2 regions of the Anaeromassilibacillus sp. Marseille-P3371 genome follow, and region 1 is predicted to be linked to the other one. Evidence: riboswitches for the same ligand, from Rfam matches in the RefSeq annotation. Region 1 holds a riboswitch; the other holds the start of a gene.
What was found. A riboswitch is a leader RNA that binds a small molecule or an ion and turns the genes downstream of it on or off. The one in region 1 is predicted to bind FMN.
Positions count from the first base shown of each region.

Region 2: it holds a riboswitch for FMN, as region 1 does, so the genes downstream of both, B9Y59_RS09020 (ECF transporter S component) here and B9Y59_RS08350 (ECF transporter S component) in region 1, are expected to answer to the same signal.

Region 1 covers NZ_LT835157.1:2,046,000-2,051,951, forward strand. The annotation lists gene recD2 (SF1B family DNA helicase RecD2) at 1-954, opposite strand, end outside; gene B9Y59_RS08340 (hypothetical protein) at 1,108-1,446, opposite strand; gene metK (methionine adenosyltransferase) at 1,515-2,699, opposite strand; SAM riboswitch class I at 2,824-2,921, opposite strand; gene B9Y59_RS08350 (ECF transporter S component) at 3,005-3,574, opposite strand; FMN riboswitch at 3,654-3,784, opposite strand; gene B9Y59_RS08355 (CapA family protein) at 3,825-5,147, opposite strand; gene B9Y59_RS08360 (S-ribosylhomocysteine lyase) at 5,358-5,816, opposite strand; gene B9Y59_RS08365 (zinc dependent phospholipase C family protein) at 5,897-5,952, opposite strand, start outside.
Region 2 covers NZ_LT835157.1:2,176,491-2,182,442, forward strand. The annotation lists gene B9Y59_RS09000 (LysM peptidoglycan-binding domain-containing protein) at 78-404, opposite strand; gene B9Y59_RS09005 (hypothetical protein) at 720-986, shown strand; gene B9Y59_RS09010 (hypothetical protein) at 1,093-1,329, shown strand; gene B9Y59_RS09015 (hypothetical protein) at 1,630-2,049, opposite strand; FMN riboswitch at 2,425-2,540, shown strand; gene B9Y59_RS09020 (ECF transporter S component) at 2,644-3,288, shown strand; gene B9Y59_RS09025 (riboflavin kinase) at 3,291-3,992, shown strand; gene B9Y59_RS09030 (C40 family peptidase) at 4,516-5,193, opposite strand; gene B9Y59_RS09035 (UDP-N-acetylmuramoyl-tripeptide--D-alanyl-D-alanine ligase) at 5,496-5,952, opposite strand, start outside.

The DNA of each region.
Region 1 (5,952 bases):
TTCCTGTTCCAATACAGCAATATAATGATCGATTCCCACAATGGATTGTGCAGGGTACCGTAAAAGCATCCCGATACGTGCTGCCGCATAGACTTCAGAGCGGTGTAGCTTGGGGGTGAAAAGGAATTCTCTTCCGTTAAACCGTTGTGCAACGACAGAGCCATCCTGCTTCAGTTGTTCTAACGCCTCCTGCGTGAGCGATACCTCCACGCCGAGCATCCCGGCTGCAGCGGCAAGGAGCTTTTCCGCAGGCAGGCAGGTGTGCCCATTTCCGATATTGTGTTTTAAGACATAGACCACCCCTGCACGCAAGCGGCAAATGTCATCCTGTGGCCGCTCTAAAGAAGCGGCAATATCGTCCACACGGCTAAATCCGATATTCAATCCCTCCCCACACAGGCAATAGGGATTTTCCTGCACACATTCGACCGCTTGGGGACCGAATTGTTTCCAAATACGAACAGCCTCCTCCGGCGAAATCCCATACTGGCTAAGGCTGAGCATCATCTCTCGGATACCATGTACACGCTGGAACTCCTCTCCGATCTTGCGCGCTTTCTCCCGTGTAATCCCCTTGATCGCGCTCAAGCGCTCCGGCTCCTGTTCCAAAATTTGCAGCGTATGATCCCCAAAGGTGTCAACAATCCGAGCGGCTGTCGCCGCTCCTATCCCTTTGATCGCGCCAGAAGATAAATACTTCAACATCGCCACTGCAGTGGCTGGCTTGGAACGCTCAAAGGCTTCCACTTTAAACTGCGTTCCAAAACTTGGGTGGCTGCTCCAAGTGCCTATCACCCGAAGCTCTTCGCCAGCGCTCACCCAAGGGATCGTCCCTACCACGGTGACCAGCTCCTGCCCATTGTTGAGTTCCAAGACCGTATATCCATTTTTTTCGTTCCGAAAGACAACCCGCTCCACAGAGCCGGTCATCTCCAGAAGAGTTTCTTCGTACATTTCGGTTCCTCCCGCATGTCGGGTTTTGTCGATTCTTAATAGATACCTGCTTCCCCTGCGATCGACTTCCCGCCGGGCTCCTGGACGGGTTTTCCCATCCCGGCCCCGGGAAGCTACGCTTTTAGTATAGACGATTTTGTATGTATTTGCAAACTATTGTTCCAGGATTTCTGCCAGTTCCTCCGGTTTACAGATGTGAACATCCAAATTTTCACTGCTGATGATCCGGCAAACTTTTCGCGTCTCTTCATCCATCCCACGATCGACACACAGCACCCATTTTTCTTGCGTACTGTCCAGCCAACGCAGATGCTCCAATGCATTTTTCAGTGCAAGTTCTGCCTCTTCATCGTGGCCACTGAAGGAAATCACCCAGTACAGCGTTCCACGGTTGCGGGTTCGCAGAAAACGGAAGGACAACAGACGGAAGATTTCGGTCAATCCTACAATCGCCAGCAGGATCAGGATGGTCTTTAGAAACATGCCCCACATAAAAATCACCTCATCACAGTTTATGTGATAAGGTGATTTCCGCTCATATTTTTTCTAAAATCGTACCATTAAGCGCGCAGTACCGCCTTGAGCGCTTCCACCTGATCCCGCTGCTCCCATGGCAAATTCAGTTCCTCTCGTCCCATATGACCATAATTGGAAATCTGACGATAGATCGGACGGCAGAGGTCAAAATTCTGAATGATGGCGGCTGGCCGCAGGTCAAATACCTTGCGCACCGCATTTTCCAACTCTTCACTGGTATACGCAGACGTCCCAAAGGTATCCACTGCGATGGAAACAGGCCGCGCTACACCGATCGCATAAGCAAGCTGGACTTCGCATTTCTTCGCCAAACCTGCAGCAACGATGTTTTTCGCAACGTAGCGAGCAGCATAAGCGCCAGAACGATCCACTTTGGTCGGGTCTTTGCCGGAAAACGCACCGCCGCCATGGCGTCCATACCCGCCATAGGAATCCACGATGATCTTCCGCCCTGTCAAGCCGGTATCTCCCGCAGGGCCTCCTACGACAAAACGCCCCGTCGGATTGACATAAAACTTTGTACGCTCATCCAGCCACCTTTCCGGGATCGCAGCCTTAATGACGTGTTCCACTACATCAGCGCGAATCTGTTCCAAAGTAACATCCGGACTATGCTGGGTGGAAACTACGACGGTATCCACACGCACCGGAACGCCATCCTGATATTCCACAGTAACTTGTGATTTTCCGTCAGGACGCAGGTAAGCGAGCTCACGGCTTTTACGCACTTCGCTCAATTTTTTAGAAACCTTATGCGCCAAGGAAATCGCCAAAGGCATTAGCTCGGGGGTCTCGTCGCAGGCAAATCCGAACATCATTCCCTGATCTCCGGCGCCAATGCTATCCAAGGCGTCGGTTGCACCGTTTTGCGCTTCGTAGGACTTATTTACGCCCATTGCAATGTCGGGCGACTGCATATCAATCGATGTAATGACACCACAGGTGTTCCCATCAAATCCATATTTATTGTTGCTGTAGCCGACATCGATGGCCACATTCCGGGCGATGGATGCGATGTCCACATAGCACTCCGTAGAGATTTCTCCCATGATATGCAGCATTCCGGTGGTCGCTGTCACCTCGCAAGCTACATGTGCATGGGGGTCCTGCTCCAAAATTGCATCCAATACAGCGTCAGAAATCTGGTCGCAGAGCTTATCGGGATGTCCCTCTGTCACCGATTCGGATGTAAAAAAGTATTTTGCCATGTCTTATAAATCCTCCTGTTTGAAAATTACCATTCTTGTCCATATCCTTGGAAGCAGCCGCCTCCTACTTCAAGATTTCAGGTCATAGAAAAACCGCTCGGAAAACCGAGCGGTCTATAAAGCAACCTCATCTTTCGGCTTACCCGCAGGAATTAGCACCTTGCTGCATAGCAGGTTGCCGGACATCACAGGGCCTGTTCCCTCCGTCACTCTTGATAAGGACATATTCTGTTAACAGATATATTATAGCACGAGTTGCTTTCCCTGTAAAGGGACAAAATAAGAAAAATTCTTACAAATTTCTGTTAGGGCTGCCCAACGAGTTCCTTATGACGGCGAATAAAAGGTTGTAGCGCTTTAAAGACTACCGCAGTAATCACACAGTTGGCAGACGCCTTAATGAGATTAAAGGGTATGATGACCGGAAGGATCATATCCACAACCGCCTGCATGGGAACCCCCTGAAAATAACTGGTGAGTACAAGATTCAACGGAATCATCAGAGCGGTCATGGCCAACGTTCCAAGGACCATTCCGACGACCGTTTCACGGAATTTGTTGTGCCAACGGCTGAATTGTCCCACCAGGACCACCAGCGCACCGGATGCGACAACATGCATCACAAGGCCAATCCATCCGTCGCCTCCCAATAGAAACGCTTGAATCAGAGAAACAACCACTAGGATCACCAAACCGGGAAGGGTACCAAATAGCAAAGTCCCCAGCAAAATCGGCACGTCCGCCATATCGTATTTCATAAACGGAGCAGCAGGAATAATCGGAAACTGTGTGATGGTCACAAGAACGATTGCAATTGCAGCGAGCATTCCCATCTGCGCCATGCGGACTACGTTGTCTTTGGTGTTTGTTTTCATAGAAACCTCTCCTTTTTGTCCGGCTGTCTACGAAAAAAGCCCCGCAGCAAATGCCACGGGGCCCCAATACGCATGATGCGCGGTTCTTCTTCCATCCGGACTATACCGTCGGCTTTGGGATCACACCAAAATCAGCTTTCGCTCGCGGGCTTGTCGGCTAAACGCCGCATTACCGCCGGTGGGGAATTGCACCCCGCCCCGAAGACAGCTCTTAAATTTGTTAATAGTATAACACTCTCCCCAACGCCTGTCAATCCACAGAAACATATTTTTCCGGAATGTTCTGCGCGACCATCTGCTCTATGTACGAGAGGCTAAAAATGGAATCATATTGCCGAACCCCGTGTTGTTCTGCCAACGCAGCGGAATACTGCGAAAGGGGATAAATCGTTATATCCCGGAAATTCGCCCCATAATGGGTAACTATGGGGACAAAATCGACATCGGATACCGCCGTTTCTCCACTTTCCAGATTCTTTTCCACGGTTACTTTGAGCATCCCACCCACCATGCTCAAGGCGCGGTCCTGCGCGGACACAAAATTTCCCAGGGCATAAGCCACTGGACATTGCGCTCCGTCCGACGCACGTTTCAGCATCACGACGGGTTGTAACGTATGGGCGTGGTTACCGATCACCACATCGGCCCCCCAGTCCACCAGGTTTTGCGCGAGTTCCTCCTGTTTCTTCGTTGGAACATGTGTATACTCTTCCCCCCAATGTGCAGACACCACTACAATGTCCGCCATAGAATCCGCCTTTTGCACAAGATGCTCCAGTTCTTCCGTCTCGCTGGTCAAAAGGACATGGTAAGGGGAGTCCTTTGGTAGATATAGGCCATTTGTCATCTCTGTTACGCCGATATGCGCAGTTGTAATCCCATTGCGCTCTACAATCCGGATGTTTTCCAAATCTTTATCGCTTCGGTATGCTCCAATCACAGCCACTTTCTTGGTGTCCCAATAATCCAGCGTAGCGCGCAGACCCTCTTCTCCTTGATCCAAGATATGATTATTCGCATGATTGACGACATCGAAGCCAACCCGTACCAATTCATCCCCCAACTGCGTCGGCGAATTGAAGCGAGGATACCCGGAGAGCGGTCGAACAGCTCCTGCTAAAGGTGTTTCCTGATTGATAATGGCGATGTCTGCCTGCTCGATATACGGTGCTACCCGCGCATATACTGGGGAAAAATCGTATCCGGTTCCACCTGTGCGACGGCTAGCTTGCTTATAAATGCCATCGTGAATTAGGTTGTCACCCACTCCCAGGATGGTGATGGAGGCTATCTCTGGCTCTGACGAGGGTGCACTGTCCGAGGGCTTGTCCAAGGAAGGCGAGGGCTGTGCCCCCCACTCCGGCACGGATGGTTTCTCTTTCGCTTCCCCTTGCGAGGAACCCATCTGCGGAACCGGTTCCATATGTTCCATCCGTCCTGCCGCAGGCATGAGAAGCAACATCGCGGTGCACAACATCACAGCGAAACCAGCGGTCGATATGCGCAGGATGACTGTCTCTAAACGCACAGGTTTTACGCGAGGCCTTTTTTGGTAATGTCTTGCCTTCCTCATATCCGTTCCTCCATCCACATAACTCTTCCACTTCTATTGTAAAGCAGGGCTCCTTTTGCCCCATAGGTCTTTATACAAAGATTATACAACAAAAAGCCGTATGGAGCTATGAAAACCGTAGGACGGATTCTGACAGAAAAGGCCGCTGTAGAACAATAACCACAGCGGCTTTAGCAATCTTCCATATATTCCGGCAAAGTCCCAAAAAGATTACTCCGGATAAACCAGCTTTCGCTCATCCCAGCCTTCTATGATGGTCAAGAATTCTTGTGCTTCCTTCTTCGCACCTTCCAGATCATGTTCCAAATAGTTCCCACATTCCTTGGCAGTCGCTCCTGGAACCTCTCCATCATATTGGGCAATCTGCTGGAAAATCGAACGAACCAGGCGTACCGCGTCCGCCTCTTCCATGTCGCGGAGCAAAAAATAGCATCCGGTCCGGCAGCCCATTGGCCCAAAATAGATGACATGATCTTTCCATTCTGAATTGCGGGCAAAGGTTGCAAACAGATGCTCCAATGTGTGTAGCGCTCCGTTCTCGATATAGGGCGGTGTGTTTGGCCGGCGCATCCGGATGTCATATGTCTTGACATCGCCGTCGATACGGGAAAGATAGATCCCTGGAACCAACCGATCGTGGTCGATACAGAAACTTGCAATTCTGTCCATTTCATTTCCTCCATAACTCTGCAAAATAATAACACAAATTCTTTTTATCCATCCTCAAAGGAACGATTTACAAACATATCCTATAGCGTTTCCCCAGAAAAAAAGCTCTTAATTTGCTCCAAAGCTTCTACAATGG
Region 2 (5,952 bases), 130 kb from region 1:
AATCCATTAAGAGGAAGGACAAAATCCCCGTCCGCACGCTTGCAAGTTGTGGGACGGGGATTTTTATGTCCAGACGTTTACGGACGAATCCGCAAACGTTGCCCTGGATAGATCAGATCCGGCACTGCGATGTCATTGAGCCACATCAGGCGTTGTACGGTCGTTCCATATTTCTCTGCGATTCTAGATAGCGTATCGCCGGGACGTACTACATACCATTTTGGTACGCTTGTGTTCGTATTGGTATCCGGTACGAAGATCCTTAGTTTTTGACCTGGGTAAAGCACATCCGTGTCAACAAGGCCATTATATCGGGCAATATCATTGACCGTCGTGCCAAAGTTTTTGGCAATATTCCAAAGAGTATCGCCCTCTCTCACTGTATAAACAACGATGGCTGGCATTGAAGCTCTCTCCTTTACTAAAAGTTAATAAAATACGCCAATCCATCTTATGTACCATACGGACAAGAAGTGCATCCTTCCCTCCTTTTCCTTTTCATTTTCCTACAGCAAATACACAAAAAAGTGGCACGTTTGAACGCTTACGCATATTTTATGCAAATGGATCGAAAGAGCTCTTTTGTGAGCATATCTCTTCATACTACACAATTCCTTTACCAATTTTTTACAGGATTTTAAATATTGCACAAAGAATTAGGCTTGCAATTATGCAACATGTATGATATAATCCTTTATGTAAACTACAAGGAGGGAAACATGAAACTATACGACATTAGCGTGGGTGAATTTGTGAACCTGCTTGAACATGCAAAAGGGAACATTTATTTGGTTACGGAAGAGGGTGTTTCCTTTGGGTTGAACAGCAAGCTGGCACAGCTTTATGGTATTAAGATGCTGCTCGAAGACTCAAATGACAACAAGGTTTCTCCAGAGATTATCGTAGAAGACAAGGAGGACCAGGAGATGTTTCTTCGCTATTGGATGTCCCGGTGCGCCAGAGTAAGCGGCTGGACATCGAAATAATAGCAGAGGAGTCCTAAGGATTCTTGTCTATCATTTACATTGTATTTCAGTAGTTTACATGGTATAATATACCTAAATCCTAAAAAATTAATTGGAGGGAATAATTATGAAATTATATGACATCGATATTCAGAAACTTCTTGATCTTCTTGATAAAGCACAGGGAAATGTCTATCTGGTAACAGAGGATGGCAATACCCTCAATCTTAAGAGTAAGCTGTGCCAGCTATACGGTGTACGCGCTCTTCTGGATGGCGCAAAAAGCTCTAAGGTTTCGGCTGAGTTGAAAGTGGAAAACCCGGAAGACGAATCCATGTTCCTGAACTATATGATTGGCAACTAACAAGCTTTCACCCAAAAATGATTCGTGCCGCTGCAACTTTTAAAGTTGCAGCGGCACTTTTTTGACCCTCTAGAGACAACCAAGGACCGTCCGGGGAAGGACGGTCCCATCGTTGGTTGTATTGGTAAAAAACTCATGTAGGCAAATGATACGGAATTGCTTCCGTCGAAAAGTAAAACCCGCTTTCCGGCCGCCAATTCTTACCGAACAGCGGCCAGAAAGACAAAATCCATCCATCAATTGCGCGGAAATTGTAATTGGATGATTGGGTCCAAACTGTAGCGACAAAAGAACGCGTTATTAAACCGTCTCTGTCTCGCTATAAGTAGTCACCGTCTCAGATCCGTTGAAGACTGCAGTTACCTTCACGCGATAGGTTCCCGAAGAAACCGATTTTTCCTCCGAGATATAGATATAATCGCTGGATTCGGTGTCGGTCCAAGTCTTTACAGTGGACCAGCTGCTGCCGCTCTTCTTCTGAAGAGTAACTGTCAGCTTAATCTTGGACACATTGGATTTTCCCTGTGCTTCTGCATCTACATAGGCGGTTTTGCCGCTGATGGACAAAAATGCCTCTACACGGTCCGCATAAGTATAGCGCGGCTGAATCTCAATCGCACTAACCTGATTTGCCGGAACTTCTGTTGCGGCCATTGCGTTGGCGCCTACGCCAAACATCATACAAAATGCACAAAGGACAGCTGCGAATTTCTTAAACATGGGGAATTCCTCCTTTAATATTGATACATCTATTAACAACGACAGGAAAACCCCAAAGTGGACAATAACTTTCACTTTTTTTCAAATTTTATTGAAATTTTTATAATACAGATGTACTGTTTTCAAAAAGACTATACAGAGTGGCTTGCCGATGCAGCTCTCAGACCGTCAGTTTCTCCATGAAATTCAAAACAAAATATTTCGTATGTCTATAAAACAAAACTGCATCCCTTTTTGTCTACAACAAATATGGGACCGATCTGTTGACAATCTACAACTACAAAAGCTTCAGATTTCCGAAATGTTTCCGAAATTCACTTTGGTCATTGTCAAACAAGGTGTTTCGTAGTATGCTAATCTAGACAACTGAATCGAAAATGTCTTCGGGGCAGGGTGAAATTCCCGATTGGCGGTAAAGTCCGCGAGCGTAAAACGCATGATTTGGTGTGATTCCAAAACCAACAGTATAGTCTGGATGAAAGAAGATTCCATCAGCTGTAGCAACACGTTGTGACGTTTTGCGGTTTGCTGCGCTTATTAGCACCTGAAAGGCATCTCTTTTCGGTGCTAATTTTTTTGCGGAGGGAACAACAGATGGAAAGCAAAACAAAAAGAATTACAACAATTGCAATGCTATGCGCGATTTCCTACGTGGTCATGGCCGTTGGGCGTGTACCAGTCGTATTGTTTCTCAAGTATGATCCTAAAGACGCCATCATCGCACTGGGAGGCTTAATTTGGGGACCATTGACCTCTTGTATCGTTACCATAATTGTTTCTCTTATGGAGATGATTACAGTCAGCGACACAGGCCTCCTGGGGTGTGTCATGAATGTTTTATCTTCATGCGCTTTTGCTTGTACTGCCGCGGCAATCTATAAGAAAAAGCATACGTTGTCCGGTGCGGTCCTTGGGTTAGCAGCGGGATGTGTAACCATGGTTACAGTGATGATGGTTTGGAATTATCTGGTCACTCCTCTTTATATGGGGTACCCTAGGGAAGCCGTCGTCGAATTATTAATTCCGGCGTTTCTCCCTTTCAATTTGTTAAAATCCGGACTCAATGCTGGAATTACATTTTTACTGTATAAGCCGGTCATCACTGCCTTGCGAAAAGGTGGGTATATCTCCATGTCGGAAAAGCAAAGTCAGGGCAAACCTACCGGCCTAATCCTGTTGGCTGTTGTGGTCATCATCACTTGTATTCTGTTTATCCTATCCATGAACGGGGTGATATAAGGATGGAAGAACAACGAAAAAGGGAGCCTAAACCTATTTGTACCATATCAGGCACGGTCATTCACGGACGAGGAATTGGGAAATGGATAGGAGCCCCTACTGCAAATTTAAAACTGGAAAATAGATGTAACTTGCCAGAATCCGGGGTATATATAGCACAAATTCTATGGAACGCCAAACGATACTACGGGATTACTCATATTGGGAAACGCCCCACGGTGGACAACCAAACGGATATTTCCATCGAAACACACATCTTAAATTTCGATGGGGATCTATACGGCCAAAAGATAGATGTGCAATTATACCAGCGTCTTCGCGGCATACAAAAGTTCGATGATTTTTCAAGGTTATCTGAACAAATCAAACAGGATTGTCTTTTCGCACAGAGTTTCTGGGAAATTCAGCAAGATGCTATTTCGTTTACTATGGATGCCAAAACTCATGATGTAATCATCGACAACCAGAGCATTTATTTATCTGTAAAGGAATTCGATGTCTTATATCTCCTGTATTCCCATCCGAAAGCCGCATTTACAAAAGCCCAGATTTATGAATCTGTTTGGCATGAACCGGGCAATTATCGCTGCCATGCTGTAGAAAACACGGTGTTTCAAATTAGGAAACGTCTCGAACCATATGCAAAAGGGCACGACTTTATAAAAACAATTGTCGGATATGGATACCGTTACCACGAATTCTAAAAAGATTATCCCACACCATGTATTTCATATGAGCAAACATGTTCCTTGTCCTTAAACGCGCCAAGCCTTGCGAATTCTAATTTTATAGGTATTAAAATTTGGGGATCGTATTGGCTTAGGTTTTATGCAACGGTGCTGTGCTTTTCTTTTCATTGCACGGCACCGTTTCTTTTCAACATTGGATCTTTTCTTTATGTGTACGATTCGACATTGGTAGTCAAAAATACCGTTCTTTTACTGTCTTTCTTTGCTTCTGACACTTTTAAAGAATCAAAAAACTAGGAATCTTTTCCCTGCTGCAACCGATAGGGCCCGATTCTCATTCAATCGTTTGACGATTCCCAATGCATAAGAGAACAAAATTTCTACCAGATTTCGGTAGGTCTTTCACAGAATAAAACCGAACCACCAAAAACAATTCTGGTAAAATGGTTATTAACTACTTCCTCTTACCCCGTTATACAAATAGAATCCCCTGCAAAGAGAAAATCTCTCCTTGCAGGGGAATGATGTCCTTTTACATTCAAGCAGTATATGGCTTTTGTTCCACAATCTTACCATCCGCGCCAAATGTATAGGAAACGCCATCAATAATTCGAATGGTATTGATAACATACTGACCGTCTTCGTAATAGTACTTGTCCCCGTCATATGTAGCCCAACCAGTCGTCGGATATGTAATCTGGGGCAATTTAAACCATTTCGTCCACTTGATATTCTTTCGTCCAAATACTTCTTCGTACTTCATATCCTCGCCAGAACTCCGATTGTCAATCGCCATGTTGTTGCCAACATAAACGCCCACATGGCCTGGCTGATAGAGAATCAAACCATGAATTCGTGGAAGGGACGATGGGTCGTTATAGTCAATGTTTCCAGAAACTTCTGCACTCTGCAACATAGCACCGGAGCTTCCTGCGACTGACATGGAACCTGGATTCGGATTCTTTCCCTCTCCCTGCCACCAAAGATAGGATTTGATCAAACCGGAACAATCACTTGCTCGTTTATTCCCCACAAACTGTCCGTAGCAGCCACTGCGGTACTTCCAACCATTCTTGTACGCCAGCAGCACATGATCTGCCAACCCTACACCGGTCTTTTCCTCCGCAGCTTTTGCTGCAACGCTATGACCAAAAGACACTGTAATGGTCAAAGCTGCAAACAGCAGGGTAAAGAAAAGCAAAAATTTCCGATTCAATGGAAACCCCTCCAATTTTTTACTGTCTCCCGTGGAAACAGCTTGTCCTTTTTATTCAAATATGTAACAATCTTTACATACAAATTACAATCTGTAACAAATTGGTTACAGTATAGCACACATAGCATTACATAGCAACCCTTTTTACGAAAAAAATTACAAATTGTAACCAGTGAAGCTTATAAAATCAAAATAATCGCACAAAAACCGTGCGCAAACAGAGAAAAACCCCAGCTGTTTGCGCACGGTTTTTTTAAATTATAACAAGTTTGTAATTTTTATGTTCCCTCTCGCAAAAGGACTTAACCGATGTACCCGAGAATTTTTTTGACAATTTCATCCGTATGCATGCCGCGGGACCCCTTTACCAACACAATATCCCCCCTGCGGAGAATGCTCTTTAGCACCTCAGCGGCCTCCTCATTGGCATGACACACATGGCAAGGAATCTCCGGCCTGACGGAACGCGCTCCCTCTGCGATCGCCGCTGCACGCTCTCCAACGGTCACAAGGACATCCAAACCGGTTTTGGCAGCGTATGCTCCCACTTCGAAATGCGCACGGTGTTCCAACTCCCCCAGTTCCAGCATATCCGCCAAAACCGCTAAACAGCGTCCATCCTGCTCTCGAAGGGATTCCAACATATCCAAGCTGCTTTTAATTGCATCCGGGCTGGCATTGTAGGAATCATCGACCACAGTAATCCCATTATGGCGGTGCAATTGTTGCCTCATAGCCAAAGGCTGGTATTCCTGGAGT